4 regions of the Singulisphaera chitinilytica genome follow, and region 4 is predicted to be linked to each of the others. Evidence: riboswitches for the same ligand, from Rfam matches in the RefSeq annotation. Region 4 holds a riboswitch; each other region holds the start of a gene.
What was found. A riboswitch is a leader RNA that binds a small molecule or an ion and turns the genes downstream of it on or off. The one in region 4 is predicted to bind cobalamin.
Positions count from the first base shown of each region.

Region 1 (7,119 bases), 390 kb from region 4:
GTGACGGTGTTGTTCGACGAGTCGTAGATCGCCCTGCGGATCGGGACCTGCTGGTCGAAGGTGATGACGGGCGTCCTGCGAATCGTCTGCAGCCGGCCTCCCAGGACGGTGTAGGCCCCGAGGTTCTGGGCCGCCTGGCCGTTGAGGGCTCCATTGAACCGGACGACGAGGCCCAGGGTCCTCCGGAGCGGGTTGAGGGAGAGGACGACCGGCTCCACCTGCATTCCCACGACGGTGACGGACGAGGTGGGAGGCGGGGTGACGTTCAGCACGCTCGTCGCCCCGACGTCGTTGAGCGTGGCCGAGATGGTCGAGGTCCCGGTCGCGACGCCCGTCGCCAGGCCGGTCGCGGAGATGGTCGCGGCGGCCGTATTGCTCGAAGCCCAGTGGACCCGGCTCGCCAGGTTCTGCGTCGTGCCGTCGGAGTAGGTCCCGATGGCGACGAACTGCGAGCTCTGGTCGGTCGCGAGGCCGCCGCTCGGGTTGACAATCGTGAGGAGAACCAACTTCGCGGCCGTCACGGTCACCGACGCCGAGCCGCTCACGCCGTCGAGCCGGGCGGTGACGGCCGAGGTGCCGAGCGCCGTGCCCGCCACGAGGCCTCTTGAGTTGATCGCCGCAACCGTCAGATTGGCGGAGGCCCACGTCACCCGGCTCGTCAGGACCTTCGTCGAGTGGTCGGAGTACGTGCCGACGGCCGCGAACTGCGTCGCAGTCCCCTTGGCCAGGCTCGCCGTCGTGGGCGTCACCGCGATCGACACCAGCTTGGCCGCCGTGACGGTGAGCGTGGTGGATGTGCTGATGCCGTCGAGCGTGGCCGAGATGGAGGACGTGCCGACGGATGCTCCCGTGGCGAGCCCGCCGCTGTTGATCGTCGCGACGGCTTGCGTGGCGGAGGCCCAGGTGACGCTACCCGTCAGGTCCTTGGTGGACCTGTCGGAGTAGGTTCCGGTCGCGGTGAACTGGGCGGACAGGCCGTCGGCGATGCTCGGATTCGCCGGGGTGATCGCGATCGAAGCCAGGACCGGCGCGGTGACTGTGAGGTTCGTCGAGGCACTGACGCCATCGAGCGTGGCCGTGATCGAGGAGGAACCGACGGCGACGCCGGTCGCCAACCCGCCGCTTGTGATGGTGGCCACGGCCTGCGTCGCGGAGGCCCAATCGACGCTGCTCGTCAGGTCCTTGGTGGACTGGTCCGTGTAGGTGCCCGTGGCGGTGAACTGCGTCGTGATGCCGTCGGCGATGCTGGGATCGGTCGGCGTGATGGCGATCGAGACGAGGACCGGAGCGGTGACGTTGAGGGTGGTCGAGGCGCTGACGCCGTCGAGTGAAGCCGTGATCGACGACGTCCCGACAGCCAGGCCGGTAGCGAGTCCGCCGCTGTTGATCGTCGCGACGGCTTGCGTGGCCGACGCCCAGTCGACGGTGCTGGTGAGGTCCTTGGTGGACTGATCCGTATACGTTCCGGTCGCGGTGAACTGCGTCGTCAGTCCATCGGCCAGGCTGGGATTGGCGGGCGTGATCGCGATCGAGGTCAATTCCGGCGCGGTGACGGTCAAGGTCGTGGAGTTGCTGACGCCGCCGAGGGTGGCCGAGATGGAGGACGTCCCGACGCCGACGCCCGTGGCCAACCCGCTGGTGCTGATGGTGGCGACGGATCCCGTGGCGGAGGCCCAGGCGACGCTACCCGTCAGGTCCTTGGTGGACTTGTCGGTATAGGTGCCCGTGGCGATGAACTGGTTCTTAAGGCCGTCGGCGATGCTGGGGTTCGTCGGGGTGATGGCGATGGAGACCAACTCGGCCGCGGTGACCGTCAGCGTCGTGGAGCCCCTGATGCCGTCGAGCGAGGCGGTGATGGACGAGGTCCCGACCGCGACGCCCGTGGCGAGGCCGCCGGTCGTGATCGTGGCCGTGGAGTGAGTGGCGGAGGCCCAGGCGACGCTGCTCGTCAGGTCCTTGGTGGACTTATCGGTGTAGGTCCCGGTCGCCGTGAACTGCGAGGCCAGGCCCGCCGCGACGCTCGGGTTCGCCGGGGTGATCGCGATCGAGACGAGGACCGGAGCGGTGACGTTGAGGGTGGTCGAGGCGTTGACTCCGTCGAGCGAGGCGGTGATGGACGAGGTTCCGACCGCCAGACCCGTGGCGAGGCCGCTGCTGTTGATCGTCGCCACGGCCTGCGTCGCGGAGGCCCAGGCGACGCTGCTCGTCAGGTCCTTGGTGGACTTGTCGGTATAGGTGCCCGTGGCGGTGAACTGCGTCGTGAGTCCATCGGCGACGCTGGGGTTCGCCGGCGTGATCGCGATCGAAGTCAACACGGGCGCGGTGACGGTCAGGGTCGTGGACGCCCTGACGCCGTCGAGCGAGGCCGTGATCGACGAGGTGCCGACCCCAAGGCCGGTGGCCAGGCCCGCGTCGGTGATGGTGGCCACGGTCTGCGTGGCGGAGGCCCAGGTCACGCTACCGGTGAGGTCTTTCGTGGACTTATCGGTATAGGTGCCCGTGGCCGTGAACTGGTTGGTGAGGCCGTCGGCGATGCTCGGGTTCGCCGGGGTGATGGCGATGGAGGTCAACACCGGAGCGGTGACGTTGAGCTTGGTCGAGGCGTTGATGCCGTCGAGCGACGCGGTGATGGTGGAGGTCCCGACGGAGACGCCCGTGGCGAGGCCATCCCCGGCGATCGTGGCGACGGACTGCGTATCCGACGACCAGGTGACCAGGTCGGTCAGGTCCTTCGTCGAGCCATCAGCATACGTCCCGGTCGCCGTGAACTGCGTCGTGAGGCCGCTGGCGACGCTGGGATCGGCCGGGGTGATGGCGATCGAGGTCGGTGAGGGGACCGTCTCGGTGAGATCGTCGGCGGCGAAATAGGCCGGGGTGTTCATCCCGTAGGTCGGGTCGTTCTGCGACGACTCGAGGCCGAACTGCAGGCTCCCGGCGCCCGCGAGGGAGCTCAGGTCCACGGTCTGCCAGGTGTTGATGATGTAAGAGTTCGTCCCCTGGAAGTTGGCCAGGTAGAAGTCGACCTCGCCGACCTTGGTCCCCGTGCCATTGGCCCCCGTGAACCCTTCGATCGTCAGGAGGAAATAGTCACCTGCCCCGAACTTGGGTGTGAACAAATTCCCGTTCAGCATTGTGTAATAGGCGTAGGTGGTGTTCGTCACCTGGATGGAGTCGGGCGATGCGCCCGAGGGCAGGTTGACGTACGAGCTGGCGGGATGGAACGGATCCGCCGTGTCGCCGAAGGTGAAGCCGACGCCGTAGGTCGCCGAGCCGTCGGCCCCCGAGCCCGTGATCGCGCTGTACTGGTTCGTGTAGCCGGGGGTCGTGGTGTCGGTCATGGTGGAGATGGCCCACCCCGACCAGAGGTCCCCGAACTGAGTGCTGCTGAAGCTGTTGTTGAATCCGTTTCCTGCGTCGACGAACTCGCCGCTCGATCCGGCGTTATTGTTGAACGAGTTCGCGGGGACGCCCAGGCCTTCGAACGTCGCCACGACCGTCGACAGGAGCCGGCGGGCCTCGAGCGACTCGGGGCAGGCGGCATCCAGGCTCATGATCGCCGTCGTCCGGCGGCTCTTTCGTCGCGTCCGGGCGCCATCTCGCAGAGAGGTCAATCTTCGCAGCGTGTTCATCGCGGAATCCCTGGCTCGTCTCAGTTCAGGAGGTCGAACGTCTCAATGTCGTCATAAAAAGGGGCGAGCCATCTCGTGGTCGATCACCCCGCGGTACTTTGCGGCCCGACCGGTGTCATCTTCGATCGCCCAGCCGTGGCTTCGATTCGCCGTCCGGAACGCCGTGGGGTATGCCGTGGATCTCTGGTTAGAGAGACAGGGATATCCACTCGCGAATCCAGAGATGTCAAACCTGGCAAACATCGTGGGCGTCGACGATCTCGGCGCGCCCGCCCTGGATTCGCGGAGCAGGTCCAAGGCCGTGCTCTCATGACGGTCATTCGGCCTCGCGCCACGCGGATCGCCGATGCACGACTCGACGGAGCGATCCCGGCGACTGATCGCCGAGGCTCGAAGGCCGCGTATTCCCGACGGATTTTCCGGATCGTTGGTGAGTTTGGTAGCGACGTGCCCGTCCCTCGCGGAGCATCGTCCACAACGGTACTGGTAGGTCTTCTGACTCTCGAGCTGGGGGAACGAGCCTTCTCATCAAGCGGCCAAGCCGGCCGACTCGACAATGGCAAATGGAGGTGCGTCGCCCGTGATCACTCGATTACAGCGGCGGGGCCGTTCCGGATTCGCACCGGATTCCCTGTTTCCCGACCCCGGCAGGCTGCCGAGACCGGAGACCAATACCTGAACGCAAGTACGAAGCTAAACGATCGTTGAGACGACTGTCAATGGAGCGAACTTGCGAAATTGCAAAAGGTTTGCGGTCTGGGTGGGGTTTGTGGATGTAGTCTATTTTGACGAATTTTGCCGCTTCGTTCGCGAGGTTCAGGGGTTGCGGACATGCCGACTTCTATTCTTACCCTCGCGTCTCATTCGGCACCCGAGCTGGGGATCGTGCAAGGTGGGGATGGACTCGGCCTTGGCAAAGCAGGCGCGCCAAGGAACGGCCGAATCGTGCCTGGGGCTCCTCGGTACGTTGACGGGATGATTACAGACGCAAGGAATCCCGAAGCCCGGCGAACTTCCGAGAAAGAAAAGGCCCTGATCTCACGGCGAACCACGAGTCTCAGGGCCGGGGATGAAAATACGAGTGGTAATGGAGTGCAGCCAGTGGCTTTCAGGCGGTGGTGAGTACCGGCAGCCCGGTTTTCCGGGCCGGCTTCAGGCTTTGTCGCACGGCGCCCCAGACGCGTGCCGGGGTCAGCTCGTCCATGCACTCCATGTTGCTGCAGCACTTGAGCCGGCTCCCGGCGCACCAGATCCCGGTCTGGATGGCGGTCGCCCTTGGGCCGTAGGGGCCGGTCTTCTCGGGGCTCGTGCAGGTGTAGATCCCCACGACCTTCGCCCCGGCCGCCGCTGCGAGGTGGAGCGGCCCGGTGTCGTTCGAGAGGAAGACATCCGACTCGGCCGCGACGGCGGCGAGTTGGGGCAAGGTCGTCCGGCCGCAGAGGTCCAGGAACGGCCTCGGCCCGAGGCCGGCCCGCAAGGTCTCGATCAGCGGGCGATCCTCGGGGGCGCCGACCACGATCAGGCCCGCGCCCAACTCGTCGACCGCCTTCCGGCCGATCGCGGCGAAGTGCTCGGGGGGCCAGCGCTTCGTCAGCCATCGCGCGCCCAGGTTCAGCACGAGTCGAGGCCCGGGGACGCTCGCCAGGGTGAGGCGGGCCCAGAGGCGGTCAGCCTCGGTCGCGGCGACGACGAACCGTGGCTCGTCCGTCTCGGCTCCGAGAGCTTCGCTCACGGCGAGGAGTCTATCCACGGCATGGACCGCGTCGGGCTCGGTGGAAACGCGATGGGTATAGAAGCGGGTGGCACCTTCGCGGGCGTCCGCCAGGCCGATGCGCACCGGGGCGCCGGTGGCGGCCGTCATGATCCCGGTGCGGAGCAGCCCCTGGAGGTCGACCGTCAGGTCGAACCGGCGTTTGCGGAGGCCGGCCAGGAACCGGGCCGTGACCGCGATCCCCCCGGGGGTCGGGCGCAGTTGCTCGCGGTCGAACGGGATGACCTCATCGAGGTCGGGATGGCCTTCGACCAGCCCGGTCAGCCCGCGGTTCACCACCCAGGAGAGGCGAGCCGTCGGCCACCGGGAGCGAAGGGCGTTGAGGACGGGCAGGGCGTGGACGACGTCGCCCAGGGCGCTGGGCTTGATGATGCAGATCCGGGCCGGGTTCAGCCGGAGAAGGTCCTCGCGCGAGCCGCTGACGGCGGAGCAACGCTTCTTCGCGTTCGCGACCGTCTTCGGAGCCTCGTCGGGGGCTGGTCCGTTAACTTTCCAGGCATTCGCGTCATCAGTTCGAAATTCTGCGCTGCATCCTGAGCTTCCTAGGGTGCTCGAGGTCATGGAACGACTCCGATCCGGCGGGGGGGCCGAAAATGGATCCGGATGGCCGCACCCCGGCCGTTCGCGACGAATTGCCGCGCGGCGACGAGGTGCGGGAGATACGCTGTGACGACGCCCGTGCGCCCAGGGACCGCGAAACGGTCCGCACCTCGCGCACGGATTCGAGACGATCTAGGAGGGATCCGCGAAGCGAGGCAGGCCGTGTCACGGGGCGCAGCGGGACGTCCCGCACGTAGCGGGGCAGGCGCCGAGGATCGGGGGCATCGCCCGCGTGGGGGCGTCAACAGGCCCAGCGTTGGAGCCGGGCGGCCGAGGATTGGCCGGGAGGATAGGTCGTGCCGAAGTTGCGCGCGGGGGGGACGCCCGTTCCGAGTCGAGCCGGGTTCGTCCCGGCCTCGAGGTGGAGGGCGTCGCGGCGAATGGCCCTTGCCCTGGCGAGGAGCGGCCGGGACGGGACCGAGAAGGTCACGACCTCGTCGCTATCTCCCGGCTCGGAGTCGAGCGGGTCGGATGACTGGCCGTCGGCGCAGGGGCCCTCGGTGGATTCGGCCGCGCCTTGCCCCGCGAAGAAGGCCCAGTGGAAGTGGAGGATGGATCGGCCGGATGGGGCGTCTCCCGCGGCATGCCACCGCTGGAGATGGGCGTGCATCGGACAATCCTGGCCGTCGCCGTGCGAGTGGCGCACGGCGTGGAAGTCCGGTACCGGCATCGGTATCGGAGCGAGGCCGAGGATCAGCAGCGCGACCCAAAGCCTCTTCACCAGGTTGTTCGACCCGCCTCGCCGCATCCGAAAAATTCTCCAGGGGATGCTGACAACTCATAAGCTGAGCAGGGTGATACTGTCAATCACAATTCCATGATAGATCTTCGAGCCTGCCCGCCCAATATTTGAGCCCCATGGAATCGTCGCGGTGGAATTACGCGAGATACGTCCGGTTTGTTCGATGATATCGCTGGGTTCTCGTGAATTATCGGCAATGCCGTGGGAGTTGGGCCAGTGTCAGACTCGCGGATTGCGTGAGTTCGCGGCGGGAGTATGGCATGGCCCGCGAACGCCAGAAATACGGCATTAGCGATGCTGGTAGGTCGACTCGATACTGAGTTGGGTTTAAAAGTGAGAGAGCTTGAAATTGTGAATGGTGCTTGGATGATCAAACC
Region 1 covers NZ_CP186274.1:5,657,240-5,664,358, reverse strand. The annotation lists gene ACOYYX_RS22535 (Ig-like domain-containing protein) at 1-3,629, opposite strand, end outside; cobalamin riboswitch at 4,098-4,317, opposite strand; gene ACOYYX_RS22530 (glycosyltransferase family 9 protein) at 4,738-5,961, opposite strand; gene ACOYYX_RS22525 (hypothetical protein) at 6,242-6,748, opposite strand.
Region 1: it holds a riboswitch for cobalamin, as region 4 does, so the genes downstream of both, ACOYYX_RS22535 (Ig-like domain-containing protein) here and ACOYYX_RS20985 (DUF1559 domain-containing protein) in region 4, are expected to answer to the same signal.

Region 2 (7,119 bases), 410 kb from region 4:
GGAGAGTCCGCAGGCGACCCGCAGGAAGAAGTATGCAGGGGTCTCGATCACGTTGCGCGTGGTCGGGTGACGGAGCAGGTAGCGGTCGTAGACGGTGCGGAGCCCGAAGAACTCGAAACGCTCGTAGGAGCCGTCGGCGGCCGAGTTCAACTTCCTCGCCGAAGCGGCGACGAGCTGCGCCGTGTCGTCGGCGACCAGGCCGAGCCGCTGGCCCAGGGCGATGGACTGCGAGAATGAATAGATGTCCTGATTCATCACCTCCTTGTCGATGAAGCAGCCGAGGAGCCTGGCGGCGAGCTGGGAGTATTCGGGCTCCTCGGCAATCAAGGACGCGGCGGTCTGGATCGAGAGCTGGTCGAGCTCCTGGGTCGTGGCCCCGTCGAAGAGGCCGCCGATCGTCTTCACGGCAATCCGCATGATATCCACATGCGAGAGGCCGCCGGCGGAGCGCTGCACGGCTCGGACGATCTTGTTGACATCGACCGGCTCGAGGCTCCCGTTGCGCTTGCGGACCCGCATGCTGGTTTCCGTGGTGTTGGGGGTTCGTCCCGGCTCTTTCTTGCGCTCGTGGGTCCCGTTCTCCAGGGGAGATGCAATCGACAAGTCAATAGCCATAAAAATCACCCCACGTAATGATGATGTTTAAATTGAAGGATGTGATGACTGATGCCGGAGGGCTCGATCGCCGTCCGTCCCGGCAAGGAGGACATGCCTCACGACGATCGACCGGAACCGATGGCTGCCCTGGCCGGTTCCGCAAGGCGCGGAGAGGTGGCATGGCCTCGGATCCGACGGAAACGATCACCGCGGAGGCAGACCGAGCTCAACCTCGAAGGCGGTCGACTCTCTCGGAGGACGGGCGGGATTGATCAGGGGACGTGGCGGGGCGACGGCGAGACGATGCAGGCCGCCGGAAGGGATGGTGCGACCGGCAGAGTCGTTGCAATCCGATAATCGAAGCACGGCAATGAACCTTCCTGCCGGTCCGGGCAGTGTATGCCGGTCCCGGTCGTGCAGGAGGCCTCCGCACACGCGGATCTTGCCATGCCTGCGCTGTGCCCGGGTCCGGAGCACGAATGGCGCCACTCGACGGGCAGGTCTTCTGGCTTACGGCTGGAACGAGGTCGGGCGGCCTTCCCGCGGATGGTCCCGCAGTGGCAATTCAAGCCCGAGCCTCTCGCCGATTACAGCAGCGGCCCTGCGCCGGATTCTCACCGGCTTCCCTTTTCATCCGCCCGCATGAACGAGCGGAACCCGTCGATCTTGTGAACCATACCTTGGAAAACCGGGGCCCGCGAGAAACTCCTCGTCAAGATTTGGCGGCCAGTCCGTATAACCAGGAAAATTGTTCAGGAGCAACCTCGGGCATTCGTTCGGCGATCTCGGCGGCGAGGCTCTCGTAGCGTTCCGGCTGTCGGCAGACGTAGTCCTGCGCCTTCGCCGCCTTGCCCGAGAAGGATCGCCCTTCAAGCCCCCAGGCTGCGTTCAGATGGCCGATGATCGAGGCGTAGTCGAAGGTCGTATAAACGCCCGTGCGTTGCGTTATGGCCGCGTAGTGGTCGAAGAGATTGTGGTCGCGGCCGTCCGACATCCGGCTGCCGGGCATGGAGATGAGGCGTTTCAGCATCGTGCGGTAGGTCAGGATCATCTCGTCCGGGTCGCGTTCGAACAACTCGGCGATGACCTTGGTGTAGAAGACCTCGTGGCGGGTCTCGTCGGCGGCGATCTTCCGGCAGATCCGCGCCAGGTTCTCTTCCCCGTGCTCCTGCGCGAGCTTGCCGAGCTTCCCATGCGTCATGCGGGTCGCGCGTTCCTGGAAGGCGGCGTAGAGCAATCCCCCGTAATTGTTGCCATCGCAGCCGGTGGTGAATCCATTCTTGATGAGGTGATGCACCGTCGTCTCGACCGCCCTCATGTCCACCCGCCCGGTCAGGCGGAGGTAGGCATTCAGCAGGTCGCCGTGGCGATTCTCCTCGGCCGTCCAGCCCCTGAGCCATTTCGCCCAGGGGGTCTCCGTCTCGAACGGGTCGTTGACGATGTGCTCGAGGGTGATGGCGTAATTCGGGAGCGCCTCCTCGGTTACCATGTTGCCGACGAGCACGACGAGCAGCTCCTCGGGGAGCCGCGTGGCCGACTCGCGAAAGGCGCGGAGTTGCTCGATCCAGTCCTCGCCGGCGAGGTCGGGGAGATAATCGGTTGGCTGCCAAGCCTGCTCAACTGGCGTGAGCAACGACAATTGACTTGCGACAAATTCTTGCAAATCTTCAATTATTTTCATGATAGATGCTCGAGCAACCCACCCTGCGGGCCATCAGGGGGGGGGTGGCGTTCGAAATCGGCGGGGCTGGTTTGGTTATGTGAATATCGACCTGCCGATTGGGGCGATCGGGAGTCGCCCTGGCCGCGAGGGTGCGGGGTCGGGAGGTCGATCTGATAGGCATCGAGGGGCTTGCATGGGAAGGTTGACCTTCCTGCGGTCCGGGCAAAGTTGATGGACCTGAGACGCAGGAGGTTTCCGCTCGCGCGGTGGTGAACCGACCTGCCGCATGCCCGGGTCCGGGGCATCATGGGCGTCACTCGACGGGCAGGTCTTCTGGCTCTCGGCTCTTCTCGGCACCCGGACCGCCTTCCCGCCCGAGGGCAGTGGCTTCTGGTCCGGGGGCCTCGCCGATCACAGCGGCGGCCCCGCGACGGATTCGCACCGTCTTCCCTATTCTCCCCCGCATCCCCGTTGAGGATCGGGAGCACCTGTCGAGTGTCCGTTATTACACCTCTTCGCACGTTGCAGCGTCAAGACACCTTGGCCATCGGGGCTCGCCCCCCTGCCCTCAGGACCGCCCTCAACCACAAGGTCGAGCAGCAGGCCGCAAGCAATCTTCTGCTCATTTCAACATGTCTACTGGGGCGAGCGGTTACGTTATCCCTTCTAGCCAACCCTTGCATCTTCTGGACCAAGGGGCATCGAGCCGACAAACAAACGACTTTTCGAAGGGGCAAAGCATGCCCTGAAACGAAGGGGAATGGCTCGCCGAGTTTATGAACGATGTGAGCGCGATTCGAGATGCAGAAGCCGCCCGGCCGCGTCAGAACTTCGGGCCGTTCAGCTCGATCGAAAGCGGCAATCGGAGTTGCCGGGCGATCTGCGGCTCCGAATCGGAGTCGAGCGAGGACAGCGTCACGCCGAGCAGCCGGATGCCCTTGCTGACGGGGAAGAGCGGTTCGAGCAGCACGGCCACGACCTCCTCGAGCATGGCCTGCGACTCGACCGGGGCCTCGAGGGTCCGGCTGCGGGTGATCTGCTGGAAGTCGGCGAACTTCGCCTTGAGCGTCGCCGTGCGCCCTCGGATCGCCGAGTTCTCGCAGTAGGACCAGACCTTCCCGATCAGCGGCTCGAGCGAGGCGAGGGCCTCCTCCGCCGAGAAGAGGTCGACGTTGAACGTCGTCTCCGCGCCGATCGACTTGCGCACGCGATCGGCGCAGACGGGGCGTTCGTCGATCCCGCGCGCCAGCGAGTAGTAATAAGGGCCCACCTTGCCGAAGTGCTCCTGGAGGAACAACAGCGTCTGGCCCTTCAGATCCGCGCCGTACAGAATCCCGAGGCTCTCCATCTTCGCCCGCGTGACCGGCCCGATCCCGTGGAACTTCCCCACCGGCAGGGCCTCGACGAATGCGGGCCCCTTCTTCGGCGTGATGACGAAGAGGCCGTCGGGCTTGCGCTCGTCCGAGGCCATCTTCGCGAGGAACTTGTTGTAGGAGACCCCCGCCGACGCCGTCAGGCCGGTCTCGGCGCGGATCTTCGCCCGGATCTCCTCGGCGATCTGGGTCGCCGAGGGGATCGCCTTCCGATTCTCGGTGACGTCGAGGTAGGCCTCGTCGAGCGAGAGCGGCTCGATGAGCGACGTGTACTCGGCGAAGATCGCGCGGATCTGTTGCGAGACGGCCTTGTAGACGTCGAACCTCGGCTTCACGAAGATCAGGTCGGGGCACTTCCGCTTCGCGGTGACCGATGGCATGGCCGACCGGACGCCGAACCGACGTGCCTCATAGCTCGCGGCCGCAACGACCCCCCGCTCGCGCGAGCCCCCGACGGCGACGGGCTTGCCGCGAAGTTCAGGATCATCGCGCTGCTCGACGGACGCATAGAACGCGTCCATGTCGATATGAATGACCTTTCGCTGCCGTTCGGGCCCGCTCACGTTCGCGCCCTCGACCTCCGGGAAGCTCCGACAAGCAATCTACCACACGGATGTCCACGAGTGTACAAAATTACGCCAAATCCTGCACTCGCCCGAGGTTGAATGGGAAGGGGGCCGGACGCGGAAGCCGCCCCCCTTCCCTCCTGACAGACTCAAGCGAACGATCCCGTCGCGCCGGTTTATTGGACCGCGGAGGGGTCCATCCACATGACTTCCCAGATGTGGCCGTCGGGGTCGGTGAAGCCGTGGCCGTACATCATCCCGTAGTCCTTGGCTTCCATGTGGGGCGCACCGCCGGCGGCCACGGCCTTGGAGACGATCTCGTCCACCCTGGCGCGGCTTTCACACGAGAGGCAGATGAGGACCTCGGTGCTCTTGGTCGCGTCGCAGATCTCGCGAGGGGTGAAATCCTTGAACCTGGCGTGGGTCAAGAGCATGGCGTAGATGTGCTCGCTGATGACCATACACGCGGCGTTCTCGTCGGTGAATTGCGGGTTGAACAAGTAGCCGAGGTGGCTGAAGAAGGCCTTCGACTTCTCGAGATCCTTCACCGGCAGATTGAAGAAAACCATCTGGGCCATGTGTGATCGATCCTCCTTGTCGTGTTGGGGGTCGAGGTCGAGATCCGTTCGACCTTACTTGACCAGCGGCTTCAGGCTCAGGGTGACCGTCATCGCGCCGCCGATGGGGCTCGGGGACTTGATGGATCGGACCTGGCTCTCGCCGAAGTGGAAGGTCACCGTGCCGCTCCTCTGGAAGCCTCGATAGGCTCCCGTGCCCGAGGTTGCAGTGACGTTGGTGACGAACGTGCCGTTCGGGACCTGATTGAAGCCTCCGGCGCCGGACAATTCGAGCTTCACGGTCCCCTTGCCGTTGCTCAGGGTGAGCGTGCCGCCCACGTCGTTCATGCCGGCGACCCGGAACCCGCCGAGATCGAGCGAGCCCGAGAGTTTCGCCCGGCCGAGGCCGTTGACCCTTCCATTGCCGTTGAGCTGGACGTGCAACGGGGCATCGGCCGCGCGGTTGTCCTCGGCGGCGAAGTAGTTGCCCTTGACCGAGTTGGTGATCGCCGTAGCGGGGGTCGACCCGCTCCGATCGGCGAGGATCGAGACCTCGGCCGTCGAGGGGGCGGGGGCTCCCATGTAGCTGAGCAGGAGCTTCGATTCCAGTTCCGCGGCCTGAGGCTGGAAGGCCTTGCGTTTCATTTTAGGGCCCCTGGGGGGGAGAGATTGGACTTGGTGCCCGGATCGTGCGCGAAGATGACAAATTTGAACAGGCCGACCGCACCATCCTTATAGTCGCGTGGATTCTCCCGAGCCGGCCACCGACTCCAGCCACCGACACAAGAATACGAGTTTCAAATTTTGACTTCTGTCACCACCCTCCATAAACTTCCCCCGGTTCACCCAGGGAAAGGAGCCAAATCATGTCAGACGTTTCGCTCGGCGGCCGATACGTGTTCCCCGGCACCTCGCTGACGGTCCACCGGATGGGCTACGGCGCGATGCAGCTCTCCGGCCCCGGCATCTATGGGCCGCCCAAGGATCCGAATGAGGCCGTCGCCGTGCTCCGCGAGGCCGTCGCGTCGGGCGTCGACCACATCGACACCAGCGACTTCTACGGCCCGCACGTCACGAACCAGATCATCAAGCAGGCCTTGCACCCGTATCCCGAGAACCTGGTGATCGTCACCAAGCTCGGCGGTAAGCGCCCACCCGACAAGTCATGGCAGCCCGCCGTCTCGCGAGACGAGTTGATCCAGGGGGTCCACGACAACCTGAAGAACCTCGGCCTCGAGGCGCTCGACGTCGTGAACTATCGCCACATGGGCTCGGGCCACGGCCCCGAGGAAGGCTCCATCGCCGAGAAGGTGTCGGTGCTGGCCGAACTGAAACAGCAAGGCCTGATCCGCCACATCGGCCTGAGCAACGTCACGTCGACCCAGGTAGCCGAGGCCCAGGCGATTACCGAGGTCGCCTGCGTCCAGAACCTCTACAACCTGGCCCACCGCCACGACGACGACCTGATCGAGGAACTGGACAGGCAGGGCATCCCCTATGTACCGTTCTTTCCTCTCGGCGGGTTCACCCCGCTGCAGTCGTCCACGCTGTCGGAGGTCGCGAGCCGCCTCGGGTCCACGCCGATGCAGGTCGCGCTGGCCTGGCTGCTGCACCGGTCCCCGAATATCCTCTTGATACCGGGGACGTCGTCCCGGGGCCACCTCCGGGAGAACCTGGCCGCCGCCAGTTTGACCCTGGATCCGGAGACGCTGGCGGAACTGGACGGGATTGCCGCCGCGAAGCCTTGATGCGCTCGAGAGGTTCCCATGCCCCCCGCCGACGCCCCGCTCACCCGTGATCGCATCCTGGCCGCGGCCGAAGACGTCATCAGGCGCTTCGGCCCGGCCAAGGCGACCGTCGTGGACGTGGCGAGGGCCCTGGGCGTGAGCCACACGGCCGTCTACAAGCACGTCGCGAGCAAGGCCGAGCTGCGCGACCTCGTCGTCGGCCGCTGGGTCGAGGCGACCATGGAGCCGCTCCGGGAGATCGTCGCCAGGCCCGGCCCGGCTCCCGAGAGGTTGCGGCAGTTCGTCGATGCGCTCATCGCCGTCAAGCGCCGGAGGGCCACCAACGACTCCGAGCTCTTCACCGCCTACAGGTCGCTGGCGGCCGACGCCAAGTCGATCGTCGCGGCCCACATCGACGAGTTGATCCACCTGCTCGCGACGATCGTCGACGCGGGTGTGCAGGACGGCTCGTTCCGCAAGGTCGACCCCGTCGCCGCCGGCCGAGCGGTCCTGGTGGCCACGTCCCGGTTCCACCACCCGGCGCACGCCTCGGAGTGGGCGGATCCGAGCCTCGACGAGGCCTACGACGACGTCTGGCAACTGCTGATGGAGGGACTCGGCGCCGCCAGGAGCTAG
Region 2 covers NZ_CP186274.1:5,672,579-5,679,697, forward strand. The annotation lists gene ACOYYX_RS22560 (ribonucleoside-diphosphate reductase subunit alpha) at 1-615, opposite strand, end outside; cobalamin riboswitch at 1,076-1,273, opposite strand; gene ACOYYX_RS22565 (acyl-ACP desaturase) at 1,310-2,230, opposite strand; cobalamin riboswitch at 2,567-2,767, opposite strand; gene dinB (DNA polymerase IV) at 3,084-4,154, opposite strand; gene ACOYYX_RS22575 (VOC family protein) at 4,376-4,777, opposite strand; gene ACOYYX_RS22580 (hypothetical protein) at 4,832-5,401, opposite strand; gene ACOYYX_RS22585 (aldo/keto reductase family oxidoreductase) at 5,623-6,504, shown strand; gene ACOYYX_RS22590 (TetR family transcriptional regulator) at 6,523-7,119, shown strand.
Region 2: it holds a riboswitch for cobalamin, as region 4 does, so the genes downstream of both, ACOYYX_RS22565 (acyl-ACP desaturase) here and ACOYYX_RS20985 (DUF1559 domain-containing protein) in region 4, are expected to answer to the same signal.

Region 3 (7,119 bases), 4.7 Mb from region 4:
GACCTCGGCGACACCCTGCTCGACCTCCCCGAATCCCCGCTGGCCGACAGGATCACCCCCGACCGGATCGAGGGCCTCTTCCGTCAGTCGCTCGACCTCGACCCGGAGGACAGCGGCAACTTCGCCAGGGCGGGCGCGTATAGCCTCAAGACGCAGGACCTCGGCGAGGCCGAGCGTCGCTTCGCGCGAGGATTCCGCCTCGACCGGGCGAACGCCTTCATCACCTTGCGTCTCGCCAGCATCTACCAGCAGACGGACCGGGCCCGCGACGCCCTGTCCGTCCTCGACATGTGCCTGCGGAACGACTGCGAGAGTGCGCAGGTCGCCTGGGAGGCCGCGCTCCTGGCCTCGGGCCTGAACCAGTTCGAGGTCATGCTGACCTATCTCGACAAGTACGAGTCGCTCGAACCGGGCGAAGGCTGGGTCAACTACTACCGGGCCCGGGGCCTGCTCGAGCTCGGCCGCCCGCAAGAGGCGATCGTCGCGATCGAGGAGGAGAGGCGTCGGCAGCCCGAGGTCGTCTTCCCCGTCGCCGTCTTCCTCGCCAACGCGGAGGCCGCGCTGGGGAACGCCGATGAGTTCCGCAAGCGCCTCGGCGAGGTGCTGGAGCTCCGGCTCAAGGAGGTGACGTACCTCACGAGGAACGGCATCAACAGCCTCTTCGAGAGCCTCTGGAAGGCCTCGGAGATCCTCCCCGCCGACGACCCGAAGCGCGCCGAGCTGGAATCGATCCTGCTCTCCTCCGGCCTCGCCCCCTCGGGCCTCTTCGAGCCGGCACGGATGGCGAACCCCAAGAAGCCAGGCGTTGGCTTCTACCGTTGCCAGGTCATCCAACCGCTCGACGCGACCTGGCCCGACTCCCCCGGCTGCCTCGCCGGCGAGGTCGAATGGAAAGCCTATTCGACCACCTGGGGCGTGCTCGCCTCCGACGAGGGCGAGGCCTCGCAAGTCGCGCTCGAGTGGCAGTCGCGTTGTTATGCCGGGCCGGCCTTCGTCGAGAGCTGCACGCTCGACGAGGAGGGGTTCACCGACCACCCCGGGGTCGTCTGGCAGAGCTATCGGAACGAGGCCGAGACGCCCGAGTGAGGCCCGTCCCCTTCAAGGTCGCCGGCGATGGGGGTGAAGCGGAGCCCCTCTCCTGCCCGGACCTGGACGCCGAAGGCGTCTTGCAGGGGTTGGCCGAAGACGACGGAACGGGTCGTCCCCTCGGCGGCGATCCGGCCCCGGTCCATCAGGAGGGCGCTCGGGAAGAAGTCGAGGGCCGGTCGGAGGTCGTGCAGGACGGCGAGGATCGTGTGCCCCTCGCCGTGGAGCTCGGCCAGCAAGGCCATCAGCTCCAACTGCCGGCCGACGTCGAGGGCCGAGATCGGCTCGTCGAGGAGGAGGATGGGGGCCTCCTGGGCGAGGGCCCTCGCGAGGAAGACGCGCTGGCGTTCGCCCCCCGAGAGCGTGGGCAGGCTCCTCCGCCGCAAGGGGGAGATCCCCACGCGGTCCAGGGCCCAGGCCACGCGCTCGTGGTCGTGGCTCGAGAGCTTGCCCCAGGGGCCGAGGTGGGGATAACGCCCGAGGTACACCACGTCCTCGACCCGGATCTCGAAGTTCGTGCCGAACTGCTGCGGCAGGTAGGCGCAATGCCTGGCCACCGCCGCCCGGCCGAGGTCGCGGAGCCGCCGCTCGCCGAGGTAGACCTCGCCGCTCGACGCCGGCAGGATCCCGGCCAGGATCCGTATCAGGGTTGTTTTCCCCGCACCGTTGGGCCCGATTAGGACGGTCATCGAGCCCGGGGCCAGCGACAGGTTGACGTCGTCGAGCAGCATGCGGCCCCCCGCGCGGTAGCCGACGTTCCTGGCATGGAGGACGGGAGAGACGGTCATGGCCGCGATCCTCCCTTCGACTTGCGCAGGACGATCAGGAAGGCGGGGCCGCCGAGTAAGGCTGTGATGATCCCCAGGTGCAGCGTGAATGTCCCCGAGACGCTCCTGGCGAAGAGGTCGCAGGCGGTCAGGAACGCGGCGCCCCCCGTCACGCAGGCCGGGAGCAGGTCGCGCGTGCGTGGGCCGGTGAGCCTGCGGATCAGGTGCGGGACCATCAGGCCGACGAACCCGATCGAGCCGCTGACGGCCGTTGCCGCGCCGGTGGCCAGGGCGGTCAGGAGCAGGACGAGGAGCCGCGTCCCCGCGACCGGCACTCCCACGGCCATCGCCTGCTCCTCGCCGAGCAGGAGCGCATCGAGCCGATGGTGCAAGCTCAGGAGCCCGGCGATCCCCAGGGCGATCGGCAGGGCACAAAGGCCGACGTGCTCCCACGACTGGTTCCGCACGCCCCCGACCATCCAGAAGAGGAGCTCCTGGATGCGGTGGACCTCGGTGATGACCATCACGAGCGAGACCCCCGCGATCGTCATGCTCCCCACCGCCACGCCCGTCAGCAGCAGGGTCGGGCCCGTGCTGTGGCCCTCGAAGTACGTGATGGCGTAGACGAACATCGACGAGGCGAGCCCGCCGCAGAAGGCACACAGGGGCAGCGACAGGAAGACGGTCTCGGCGATGCCGCTGTGGATGGCCAGCACCGCACCGAGCGCCGCGCCGCCGCTGACGCCGAGGATGCTGGGGTCGGCTAGCGGGTTCTCGAACGTCGCCTGCAAGGCCGCTCCTGAGGTCGCCAGGGCCGCCCCGACCAGGCCGAGCAGGAAGACCTGCGGCAGCCGGACCTGGAGGATGAGAAACCGCTCCGTGGCCGGGACCGGGCTCCCGCCGCCGAGGTCCAGCCCTATCGCTGACGCCAGGACCCGGGCGACGTGCGACGTGGGGATCGACACCGAGCCCCAGATCGTCCCCAGCAGCGCGAGCACCGCGTAGGCGAGGCCGAGCAGGGCCGCGATGGTCATCGCACGCCTCATCGCGGGGCCCCGTCGCCGGCGAAGCGGTCGGGATGCAGGGCCTTCGCCAGCCGCTCGGCCCCTTCGACCACGAACTGCGAGATGCTCGTGATGTACCGCCCCTCGATCGTCACCAGGCGGTTCTCTTTCACCGCGCGGAGCTGCCGGAGGATCGGGTGGTTCGCCACCTGCGCCTGCCGCTCGTCGTCCTTCCAGAGGGAGAGGAGCACGATGTCGGGGTCGGCGGCGACGACGCGCTCGGGGGGGATCTCGACCGAGCCCTCGAGCCCCATCTCGGCCGCCACGTTCAGGGCCCCGGCGTCGCGGATGATGTCGTCGATGGTCGTCTTCTTCCCCGAAGTGAATCCGGCCGACCAGAAGAGGACACGGGGCCGGGTCGTTGCCCCTTGCAAGCGCTCGGCGAGTTTTCGTCGCCTCGCTTCCATCCCTTCGACCACGCCCTTGGCCTTCCCGGCCTCGCCCAGTCGCTTGCCCAGCTTGAGGATGCCCTCCTCGATCTCGGCGACGCTGTTCACGGCCTCGTTGCGGTAGGTCGAGCGCCCCGAGTTCTCCAGCAGGCGGAGGGAGTCGGCCGTATTATAAGGCGCGACGAGGATCAGGTCCGGTCCCAGGGAGAGGAGCAGCTCGACATGGATGTCCCGGAGCCTCGCGATCTTCTCGGGATAGCGGCCCGCTACGTTCGAGATCGTCGGGTCGTCGACGAGCGCGGTGACGCTCACGACCCGCTCGGTCGGCACGAGCTCGGTGAGCATCTCGTCCGTCGCCAGCGTCAATGACGCGATGCGGACGGGCCTGGCGTCGGGGTTCGCGGTCGATCTCGACGCGTCGCCGCAGCCCGACGCCGCGAGGATCGCGAGGCCGGCGAGGGCCCAGGCCGCTCGGAGTAAGGCGTTTGGTCGGTTCATGGGTTGCCCGTGCTCCCGATCGCGAGGGTCGACGCTCGGTGGCCTGCGGCTCCCGACTGTGGTAAGAACGTCAGCGAGCCGATGGCGCCTGGGGTTGGCCGGGGGCTCGTCGAGGGCGGAGCCGGGGGAGTGCATGCGGGGGCGACTGGAGGGGCGGCGAGCCATGAACGCGAACTTTCGTGCCGGGTCGGGCGTGAGGGTGGGCTCTGGCCCTCGGGCACCAGGCCCGTCGCCGGCGAATCGCGAGCGGCGCGCCCAAATGCTTGCGGCCGAAGCATCGGAACAGCACCTCGACGGGCAGGTCTTCTGGCTTTCGGCTCGTAACGGCACCCGGGCGGCCTTCCCGCCATACCTGGCAGTGGCACAATCGGCCCGGGGGCCTCGCCGATGACAGCGGCGGCCCCGCGACGGATTCTCACCGTCTTCCCTATTCTCTCCCTCGCCGGATCGTGGGCGTGGAGCACCCGTCGGGAAGCCAAAATTAGAGCGAAAGGCCCGGCCGACCGTCAAGTCTCGGCGCGAAATTCACGAATCGTTTCTCATAAAATCACACCGAAATCCTGTCGATGAGCGACGATGGCGTCGCGACACGCCGTACCGCGTGGTCTCCCGCAAGGACGATCCGCGACGACGTGCCCTTCCCCCTCGAGAACCCTCCGCGTTGAACAGAAAGGTTGTCATGACGTTGCTGCGTCGAGCTTGCTTCCTCCTGCTTTTGCTGGCCGGTTCCCACACGAATTCTCCGCTTGCTCGCGGTGACGAGCCGAAGGCGCCGGCCCTGGCCACCAGGAATGTCGTGGTCGTCACGGCCGACGGCCTGCGCTGGCAGGAGGTCTTCCGCGGGGCCGAAGAGTCCCTGCTGAACAAGAAGGACGGCGGCGTGGCCCGGGTCGACGAACTCCGCCGCGAGTTCTGGCGCGATAACGCCGAGGCCCGCCGCGAGGCGCTCATGCCCTTCCTGTGGACGGTCGTCGCCCGCCAGGGGCAGATCTACGGCAACAACGACAAGAAGAGCCCGGCCCGCGTCACCAACGGCAAGAACTTCTCCTACCCCGGCTACAACGAGCTCTTCACCGGCTCCGCCGACGACCGCATCGACAGCAACAACAAGGTCCCCAACCCCAACGTCAACGTCTTCGAGTGGCTGAACAAATTGCCCGCTTATAAGGGCAAAGTCGCGGTGATCGGGTCGTGGGATGTCTACCCGTTCATCTTCAACCGGGAGCGGAGCGGCCTCTACATCAACGCCGGCTGGGTCCCCATCGAGCGCAAGAACCTCTCGGAGGGTGAACTCGTGCTCAACCGCATGATGGCCCAGACGCCGCAGACCTGGGAAGGCTGCCGCAACGACGCCTTCACCTTCCAGGTGGCCCTCGAGCACCTGAAGCATGAGTCGCCGTCGGTCATGTACATCGGCCTGGGCGACACCGACGAGCACGCCCACGAGGGCCACTACGACCACTACCTGCACGCCGCCCACAACGCCGACGGGAACCTCAAGATCCTCTGGGATGAGCTCCAGGCGAACCCCAAATACAAGGGCACGACCACCGTCATCTTCACCACAGACCACGGCCGCGGCGATCCGCCGCAAGGCTGGCGCAGCCACGGCGCCAAGATCGATGGCTCCGAGGCGATCTGGCTCGCCGTCCTCGGCCCCGATACCCCCGCCCTCGGCGAGCGTTCCGACGCCGCCCTCATCACCCAGAGCCAGGTCGCCGGAACCGTCGCCGCCCTCCTCGGCGAGGACTTCCGCGCCGAGGCCCCCAAGTCCGCCCCGCCCCTGGTCGAGGCCATCCGCCCCGGCAGCCGCTGATCGGTCACTGAGCATGAATCGAGGGCGGGCCTCCGGTTTTTGTCGGGTGCCCGCCCTTTGCATTTCGAAGAACAGTATGGAACCGAAGGTCGACGACAGTCGTCAAAAGTAGGGGCCTCGATTCCTGCGTTCGCCCCGAAATGCGCCGAAGGTCGCGACAGTCACAGTTGGAGGAGGGTCGAGATGAGCCATTCGAATGGTGGCATCAAGCTGAGGGATCTCCTCGTCGCCGTGGCCGTCATCGCGGTCTTGTTCTCCCTGGTCACCGGGGTTTGCGGTGGTGCACGAGAGGCGGCGCGACGGACCCAATGCCAGAACAACATGAGGCAGATCGGCCTCGGGCTGACGGGGTTCTCCAATTCCAAGCAATGGTTCCCCAACGCCGGGACGATCTATGATGACCCGCTGGTCCATCAGGGAGATCCCACGAAGTCGAACATCTATCAAGCGATGATGCTCGAGAAGCAAGGTAAAGGGGCTTCCATCGAGAAAACTCTCTTCCGGTCATGGGTTGTCAGTATCTTGCCATATGTGGACGTGCAATGTCTTTATGATACTTGGAATAATGAGACCTACTATTCAAATAAAAACACATACAAAATAAAGGTGGTTTGCGTTGAAGAGGAGATGACAGAGGAACTGTCCAATGCCAATGTTTCTTCGACAGCGATAGGAATACTGCGTTGTCCCGATGACTCTACTTGCGAGAGTAGTCAGGGTAATCTCAGCTACGTCGTCAACGGCGGCTTCTCGCGCTGGCCGGCGTACCCGGTGGCCTGGTCGGGGAACAGTCCCCGCGAGAAGGCGGGGGCGGGCGAGGTGCTTCGCTGGGCGGGCCCAGGGGGGACCTGGCAGGAGAACCAGGAGATCGGCAAGAAGCTCGGCGTGATGTTTCTGGGGACGCAGACGGGGGATCAGCCCTGGGATATCAAGACGAGGCCGACGGATATCGTCGACGGGACCTCGACGACGATCCTGATCGGCGAGAACATGCGGGTCGGGTACTCGCCGGGGACGCCCGACTCGGCGGGCATTGCCACCAACTGGGCGTGCCCGCTGCCGAACTTCTGCATGTTCTTCGCCTCCGACGACGTCTGCCGCACGCCGAACTCCGCCACCGACTGCCTCGGCGGACAACTTAAACCGACCGCACGGGGGGAGACCGGCGCCGGCTGGTCGCGGGCGGATGGCCTGGAAGCCCGCAAGCGTGCCGGCAGTCGCGGGCCGCTCGGCGAGGGCTCCTTCCCGTTCGCCAACAGCGGCCATCCCGGCGGGAGCAACTTCGTCTTCTGCGACGGCGCGACCCGATTCATCAGCAACACCATCGACGGCAAGGTCTACGCCGAACTCATCACGCCCGCCGGCACGGCCCTGCCCCCCCACCTCCGCCATGCCCAGAACCCGAATCTCGGGGATGAGATTCAGTGAGAGCGGGGCCTAGGTGCATCCGTGTGAATGTGTGAGCCCTCCGGGGGATCTGGGTAGTCTGCGTCGTCCTC
Region 3 covers NZ_CP186274.1:198,395-205,513, reverse strand. The annotation lists gene ACOYYX_RS00735 (hypothetical protein) at 1-1,086, shown strand, start outside; gene ACOYYX_RS00730 (ABC transporter ATP-binding protein) at 1,056-1,874, opposite strand; gene ACOYYX_RS00725 (FecCD family ABC transporter permease) at 1,871-2,887, opposite strand; gene ACOYYX_RS00720 (ABC transporter substrate-binding protein) at 2,896-3,804, opposite strand; cobalamin riboswitch at 4,084-4,287, opposite strand; gene ACOYYX_RS00715 (AP protein) at 4,484-5,620, shown strand; gene ACOYYX_RS00710 (DUF1559 domain-containing protein) at 5,804-7,048, shown strand.
Region 3: it holds a riboswitch for cobalamin, as region 4 does, so the genes downstream of both, ACOYYX_RS00720 (ABC transporter substrate-binding protein) here and ACOYYX_RS20985 (DUF1559 domain-containing protein) in region 4, are expected to answer to the same signal.

Region 4 (7,119 bases):
CGGTCCCATCGAGCCCTCCAGTCGCGACGCCCCGCCCGTCGGGGGCATAGGCCAGGGCACCGATGAACTGCCCGGCCTGCTCTCGGGCCCGGACCATGCCGTTGCCGACATCCCAGAGGGCGAGCCCGCCATCAGAGCCGGCCAGGGCCAGCGTACGGCCGTCAGGGGAGAACGCGAGGCGGTGGAATCGCCCCCCTTCGATCTCGAGCCGGCCGACCGTCGCCCCGTCCTCGGCGTCCCAGAGGCCGATGCTCGAGCCCGACCCGGTCGCCGCCAGCGTCCGGCCGTCCGGCGAGATCGCCACGCGGGGATACCAGCTCCAGGCGGCCGAGAAGCTCACTCGCGACGACTCGAGACCCCACTTCATCACCTGGCTCGTTCGAGACGCCAGGAAGAGGCTCCTCCCGTCGGGTGCGAAAACCAGAGAAGCGATCGACTCCTGAAGGGGATGGGCCCTGTGGCCCTTCGCCTCATGCGATTCGCCGCCGCGTCCCGAGACCTCACCCCCGGATCCGATTACGATCCATCCAAACAGGGCCAGCAAGGCCGTCGCCATGGCTTGCGTCAAGCCAACGCGGATCCGCTCTCGCGACCGTGCGGAGGCGGGGTAGGAGTCATGAACATCGCCGCCTGCGACCCGACATCGCACGGCCGTCGATTCGTCAGCCAAGGCGATCGCGAGGCCCGCGAGAGCGCAGCATGCGAGGGTTGCCGCCAGGAGGCTCGCGTGGCCGCGGCGGGTGATCCCCCTGGTCGAGGGAGACGAGAGCCGGATTGGGACGCCGCCCTGCAAGTCGGCCAGGAGGCTCCCGAGCAAATCGGAAACCTCGGCGGCGGACTGGTAATGTTCGGCCGGTTCCTTGGCGTGGAGCTTCTCGACGACGGCGGCCAGCCAACCCGGCACCTCCGGCTCGATCTCGCGGAGCGGCGTGGGATGTTCATCCCTCACGCGTCGCAGCACCGCGAGCGGGGTTTCTGCCCGGAACGGTGGCCGACTGGCAACCATGGCATAGAGCACACTTCCCAGGCTGAACAGGTCGGACCTCGCGTCGACCGCCTCGCCCCTCGCCTGCTCGGGCGACATGTATTGGGGCGTGCCGGCCACGACGCCGCTCTGGGTCAGGCTCGCGTCATCCGCGGCGCGTGCGAGGCCGAAGTCGGTGAGCTTGACCCGCTCCATGTCATCCTCGAGGAGGATGTTGGAAGGCTTGACGTCGCGGTGGACCAGGCCTTGAGAGTGGGCCGCCGCCAGCCCGGCCGCGGCCTGCATGCCAATCCTGAGGATATCTTTCGCCTCCATTGGGCCATCGCGGTCGATCCGCTCCTGGAGCGAGCATCCGGCGATGCAAGGCATGACCAGGTAGGGAAGCCCGCTCCGTGCGTCGACGGCGACCGAGTGGATCGCCGTGACGTGCTCGTGGATCACGGCCGCGGCGGCCGCGGCGGCGGGAGGCGGCGCCGGTGGCGAGTTGGGGCGCTAGGACCTTGATGGCCACGACCCGGTCGAGGGCCGGGTCGAACGCCCGCAGCACCACGCCCATGCCTCCCCGGCCGATGACCTCGTCGACCCGGAAGTGTCCGAGGCTACCGAGGCAGTTCGGGTCATCCGATCGGGCGAGGAAGCCGAGCGAGTCGCCCACCGTCATCCCGGCGTGACGTGCCGCATCCTGGGGTAAGCCCTCGTCCCCTTCCCGCAGCCCACCAGGCCGGTCCGTTGCCGACATCCCCTCCGGATCGGCCAGGCGACGCAACGCCCCCCACCACGGAGCCTCGGCGGCCAGGAAGTCCAGGCGACGCTGGCACGCCGGGCAGGCGTCGAGGTGCGCGACCAGACCCGGCTCGTCGGAGCCCGACAGGCGGCCCTCGAGCAGGAGTGCAAGCCGCTCCGGGTCGCATCGGTCGGGTCGTAAGTTCATCGAAGGTTTCCGCTCGTGGTCCATCGCTCGCCCTCGACTTGACCGATCTTCTGACGGAGCCGGGCCATGATGCGACTCTTGTATTGGTAGACGGTCCCGACCGTCACGTTCAGCTCCCGGGCGACCTCCCCCGCGGACTTGCCCTCGACCCCGGCGTTCCAGAAGACCTGCCAGGCCATCGCGGTGAATTCGCCGCGCACCTTGCTCGACCGCCCAGGCGAGCACTTGGCTCCGGTACTCGTCGTCAAAGGCGGCCGAGTCACCCTCGGAGGGATCCGGGTGGGATTCGAGGAGGATCCGGAGCCCGGTGTCGCCGGAGCCTCGCGCCAGCGGCTGCTGTCGCGTCATCAGGTTGATCATCAGGTTGCGTGCGATCCTGAAAAGCCAGCCCCGGAACGGACCGCGCGACGGGTCGGGATCCCACCGGTCGATCGCGCTTGCCACGGTGCGGAAGACCTCCTGGACCAGGTCATCGGCGTCGGCGTCCTGGAGGCCCTTCCGACGCGCAAGCCGATGGACCAGCGGCGCGTAGATCTGCTCGAATTCGCCCCAGGCCTGCTCGTCGCGCGGGTCTCTCAGGCGGACCAGCAGACTGGCCCGCGTGCTCGGCATCTCGTCCATCCGATCCCTCCTGCCCGGATACACACAACCCGGCCGGGGATCTGAATGACTTTTCTGACCGTCATGGATTTTGGGGACGAGTCGTGGCCGCCGAGTGAGGCGGAGACGAGCAGGTTCTGAAGCCAGCCGTCTTGGAGACGATGGCGGTTGAGCCGCTCAACGGAGTAGCGCCATCCCTCCTTAGCCCGCGCCACCGCTGGGTGCCAGGGGACGTAGTTCGCCAGCCACGCCCAGGCCCGGCAGTGGAGCCGGCAGGCCGCGGCCGAGCCGTGCAGGTACTGGCCGCGGTCGAAGTCGCGGTTCATCCCGCGCAACGGCCGGTCCAGCATGTTGCTCGTCCGGTGGCCGCCCGGGTGCGAGTACGCCGCGGCATACTCCCGCGAGCGGCCGCACGGCGCCTCGACTCGCTTGAGCAGCCATGCCGACATCTCGCGGTGACGGGACCACTCGCGGAGCCGCCGCAGGCGCTGCGCGAAGCACCCGCGGGACGGGGCCCGATACGACTCCCAGACCCGCGTCGATCGCTCTCGGAATGACCCGCTGAGCTTGACCCGGCTGCGGATGCCCGGCCAGTCGTGCGGGAAACAGCGGAGCATCATGGCCATCGGGAACAGGGCCAGCCACACCTGATGCATCGCGGCCCGACCGTCGATGCTGACCGTGCGGCGAGCTTAAACCTACCGATCACGATTCATGTGATCCTCACCGCGTCGTCATAGATGACTGGTATCGCAAAACGGTACATACCGTTTTGCGCTGGCCTTGGACTTTCGTCTTACCGAGAATCCTTGCGAAAACATGAGAGGCTACGCGTCCTCTTGCGATGATGAGTCGAATGTTGTAAGTTCTCTCTCGATCGAAGGTTCGTGGGCTTCTCGGCCGAGATTTTATCCATCCTCACACGGTGGAAGTCGCTGGTTCGAATCCAGCGCCGCCCATTTCGATGTAACCCCTTGGGGGATTTTGTTCTCCGAGGGGATTTCTATGCGCGGTTGCATCGGCTAGTGAACGGCTGTCACAGTGCAAGTAGGAGTGCAAAAGCACTGAAACTGCGGGACAACAGTTCGCGAACCGCATGAGAGAGACCGCGACATGGGACGACCCGCCAAGGCGTTCTACAGCGAGAAATACGGCTGCTGGGTGACCGCCGCGCTCGGGGAGGTGCGGCGGACCAAGGCCGGGCGCACCTACCGCCCGCTGACGAGGTTCGAAGACCTGCGTCATCCGACGCGCGACCACCGCGTCGCCCAGGCGCGGCTCGACGCCGAGCTGCGCAAGGCCGAAGCGTCGGTCGTCATGGGCGACGACATCACCTTCGGCCAGTTCTCCGAGTTCTACCTGGCGGACGGGGAGAAGAGCGGCCGGCGAAGTCAGGAGCCTCTCGATCTCGCCCATCGTCCGCACGGCAAACCGAAGGTGGCCTCGAATGGGGATCTCCAGGCTTTCCGGTCCTGAGATCACCGCGTCAGGCTACACTCCCAAGATTTTCTAGCCTTCGCGGAGGTCGCTTCGCATCGTGACGTCTCGGCTCATTGTCCAGAGCCATCACGCGCTGGGCCGGCACGATCCTTGACCGCCGGGCGGCCCGTGGTTCTAATGATCTCCCTCGACAGGTGCCCCCTGCCCGACCGACTCGGGCGAGGGGGAGAATAGGGAAGCCGGTGCAAATCCGGCGCGGGGCCGCCGCTGTAATCGGTCAGGCTTCGGACGCTACGACCACTGCCGCGAGGCGGGAAGGTTGTCCGAAGGCCGCTACGAGCCGAGAGCCAGAAGACCTGCCCGTCGAGATTCTGCTGCGATGCTCCGGCCGCGGGCATCCGAGCGGGTCCCCTCGCAGACCGCCTGCACAGGGCCTTCTACGGAGCACCGGAGCATCGACCCTTGCCCTAGCCGGCAGGAAGGTCTGCTCATGGCTTCGTCTCAGTCTATTCACTCCGTCGGATTCCCATCGGCTCGACGACATGCTCGTCGGCGCCCGGCATTCTCGCTGATCGAGTTGCTGGTGGTGATCGCCATCATCGGGGTGCTCGTCGCCCTGCTCTTGCCGGCGGTCCAGGCGGCTCGCGAGGCGGCTCGCCGGGCATCCTGCCTCAATAATCTGAAGCAAATCGGCCTCGGCTTGCACGGCTTCGAGCAGGTCCATAGCTGCTTCCCGAGCCAGAGCACCGGCCTCTTCTACGACTCCCCCCCCTCGCCGCCCCGCCACGGCTGGCCGGCCCATCTGCTGCCGTATATGGAGCAATCGACGACCTTCACCAGCATGAACTTCCAGGTCCACTGGTACGACGCGGCGAACACGACGACCGCGACGGCCTCGGTCGGCATCTTCGCCTGCCCCTCGGCCCAGTCCGGTCGCGAGGGCTTCGAATTCACGCTCTACGGCAGCACGAGTGCTCCGCGTCAGATCTACCGCGGGGCGACCTGGGACTACGGGAGCGCCTATGGGATCTCCGCGGCCTTGCAGAAGATGCTCGGGATGGGGAGCAGTTCGGGCATTATCAACCTGGGCTCGGACACGGCCAGGGATCGCATCGACGACGGCTGCCCGATTGCACAGGTCACCGACGGGCTCTCGAACACGCTGCTGGTGATCGAAGTGTCCAATCGGCCCCAGTTCTGGCGTGGTCGCGGCATGGTCCCGGGCACCCCGGTCTCCAACTCGCCTCGCAATCACGTCACCGGGGGCGTCTGGGCCAGCGACCTCAAGGGGGTCGTGATCGACGGGGCCACCTACGACGGCTCGGTGTCGCCGGGCCCATGCGGGGTGAATTGCTCGAATGATAATGAAATCTATAGCTTTCATAGCACCGGATCAAACGTATTGATGGCTGATGGGTCGGCACGCTTCCTCAAAGACCGGACGCCGATCGGCATCGTCGCGGCGATGGTGACGCGCCAGGGCGGGGAGGTCGTCTCGTCGGATGCTTACTGAGCGGGCGACGAAAGGAGGACTTTCTTTATGTATCCCCGCCCCGACGCCTGAATCCGTACCTTTTCTCACGCAACCTTAATCCTTGAGGAGCCCCACCGCATGGAGTGGCTGCACGACTTGCATTCGGATGACATGATCTTCCTCGGCACGGTCTCCCTGCTCTCGGGAGTCGTCTTCGGCGTGGTGGCCAAGCTCGCCGGCGCGGGCCTGCGCAGGAGGAAGGCGCTATGATGATCCTCTTCGCACACCACCTCGAATCCCACCACGTCGGGATCGCCGCCGCCCTGTTCCTGACCGGCTCCATCATCGGCTGGTGGGGATGCACCCGCTGGATCGGTGCCGATGCCGGGGAGCGATCCTCGTCGTGAACCCAACAATCCCCAAGTCCCCCGGGCGAGACGAGGCTATCACGGAGGCGGCCCTGCACCGCCTCGATCGCCTGGCCAAGCCGGCGGGGAGCCTCGGGCTGCTCGAGGGCCTGGCCGCGCGCCTCTGCACGATCCAGGGGACCCTCGAGCCGAAGACGAGCCCGAGGCGCGTCGTCATCTTCGCGGCCGACCACGGGGTCGTCGCCGAGGGGGTGTCCGCCTGGCCCTCCTCGGTCACCGAGATCATGATTCGAGCGATCTCTCGCGGAGGGGCAGCCAGCACGGTCCTCGCCGAATCTTGCCGCGCCGAGTTGGTGCTCGTCGACGTCGGTTCCTGTTCCGATCCGATGGCACCGCATCCGGGCTATGAAGTGCGGCGGGTCGGCCCCGGGACCCGCAACCTGGCCGAGGGGCCCGCCATGAGCCCCGACGAGTTCCATGAAGCTCTGGCGATCGGCGCCGACCAGGCGCGGCGTGCTCGCGACGCCGGCATGCGGGTCGTGGCCGCGGGGGAGATGGGCATCGGCAATACGACGTCGGGCTCCTGCCTGGCATGCCTGCTCGCCGACGTCCCGATCGATAAGGCCGTCGGGCGAGGCGCGGGGGCCGATGACACGACTCTCGAACGGAAGCGTCGGGTCGTCGAGTCGGCGACCGCGCGGGCTCGACGGAGGCTCGACGATGATCCGGCCGGGGCGATCGCCGAGGTCGCCGGCTTCGAGATCGCAGCGATGGCCGGATTCTTCGCCGAGTCCCGGCGCCTCGGGCTAACGATCGTGCTCGACGGCATGATCGCCACGGCCGGGGCCTTGATCGCCGAGGTCCTGGAGCCCGGGACGGCCGACTCGATGATCGCCGCCCATCTATCCCAGGAGCCGGCCCATGCAAAGATGCTCGCGAAGCTCGGCCTCGAGCCGCTCCTGAGCAACTGGCGACTCCGCCTCGGCGAAGGGACCGGCGCCTTGCTCGCGATCCCCCTGCTGGATGCCGCCGCGGCGATGATCTCCCGGATGGATACGCTGGAAGACCTGGGGATCCTGCCCCCGGAGCCGGCCGAATGATCGACGGCGAGGTCGACGAGAAGGCGAAGCGGGGATGGTCCGTCGCACGCGTTCGGGGTGTGGTCCTGGATCAATGCCGGGACCTGTTCGTCGCCGTCCAGTTCCTGACGCGACTGCCGACCCCTCGCGTTGACCTCGACGACGAACTCGAGCGACGCCTGATCCTCGGCCGATCTACGGTCTATTTCCCCGTGGTAGGAGCCTTCCTCGGGGCGGTGACG
Region 4 covers NZ_CP186274.1:5,263,087-5,270,205, forward strand. The annotation lists gene ACOYYX_RS20960 (WD40 repeat domain-containing serine/threonine protein kinase) at 1-1,426, opposite strand, end outside; gene ACOYYX_RS20965 (RNA polymerase sigma factor) at 1,913-2,164, opposite strand; partial or broken gene ACOYYX_RS20970 (RNA polymerase sigma factor) at 2,208-2,537, opposite strand; gene ACOYYX_RS20975 (hypothetical protein) at 2,492-3,172, opposite strand; gene ACOYYX_RS20980 (hypothetical protein) at 3,630-3,992, shown strand; cobalamin riboswitch at 4,132-4,334, shown strand; gene ACOYYX_RS20985 (DUF1559 domain-containing protein) at 4,447-5,469, shown strand; gene ACOYYX_RS20990 (hypothetical protein) at 5,569-5,700, shown strand; gene ACOYYX_RS20995 (hypothetical protein) at 5,697-5,837, shown strand; gene cobT (nicotinate-nucleotide--dimethylbenzimidazole phosphoribosyltransferase) at 5,834-6,898, shown strand; gene ACOYYX_RS21005 (adenosylcobinamide-GDP ribazoletransferase) at 6,895-7,119, shown strand, end outside.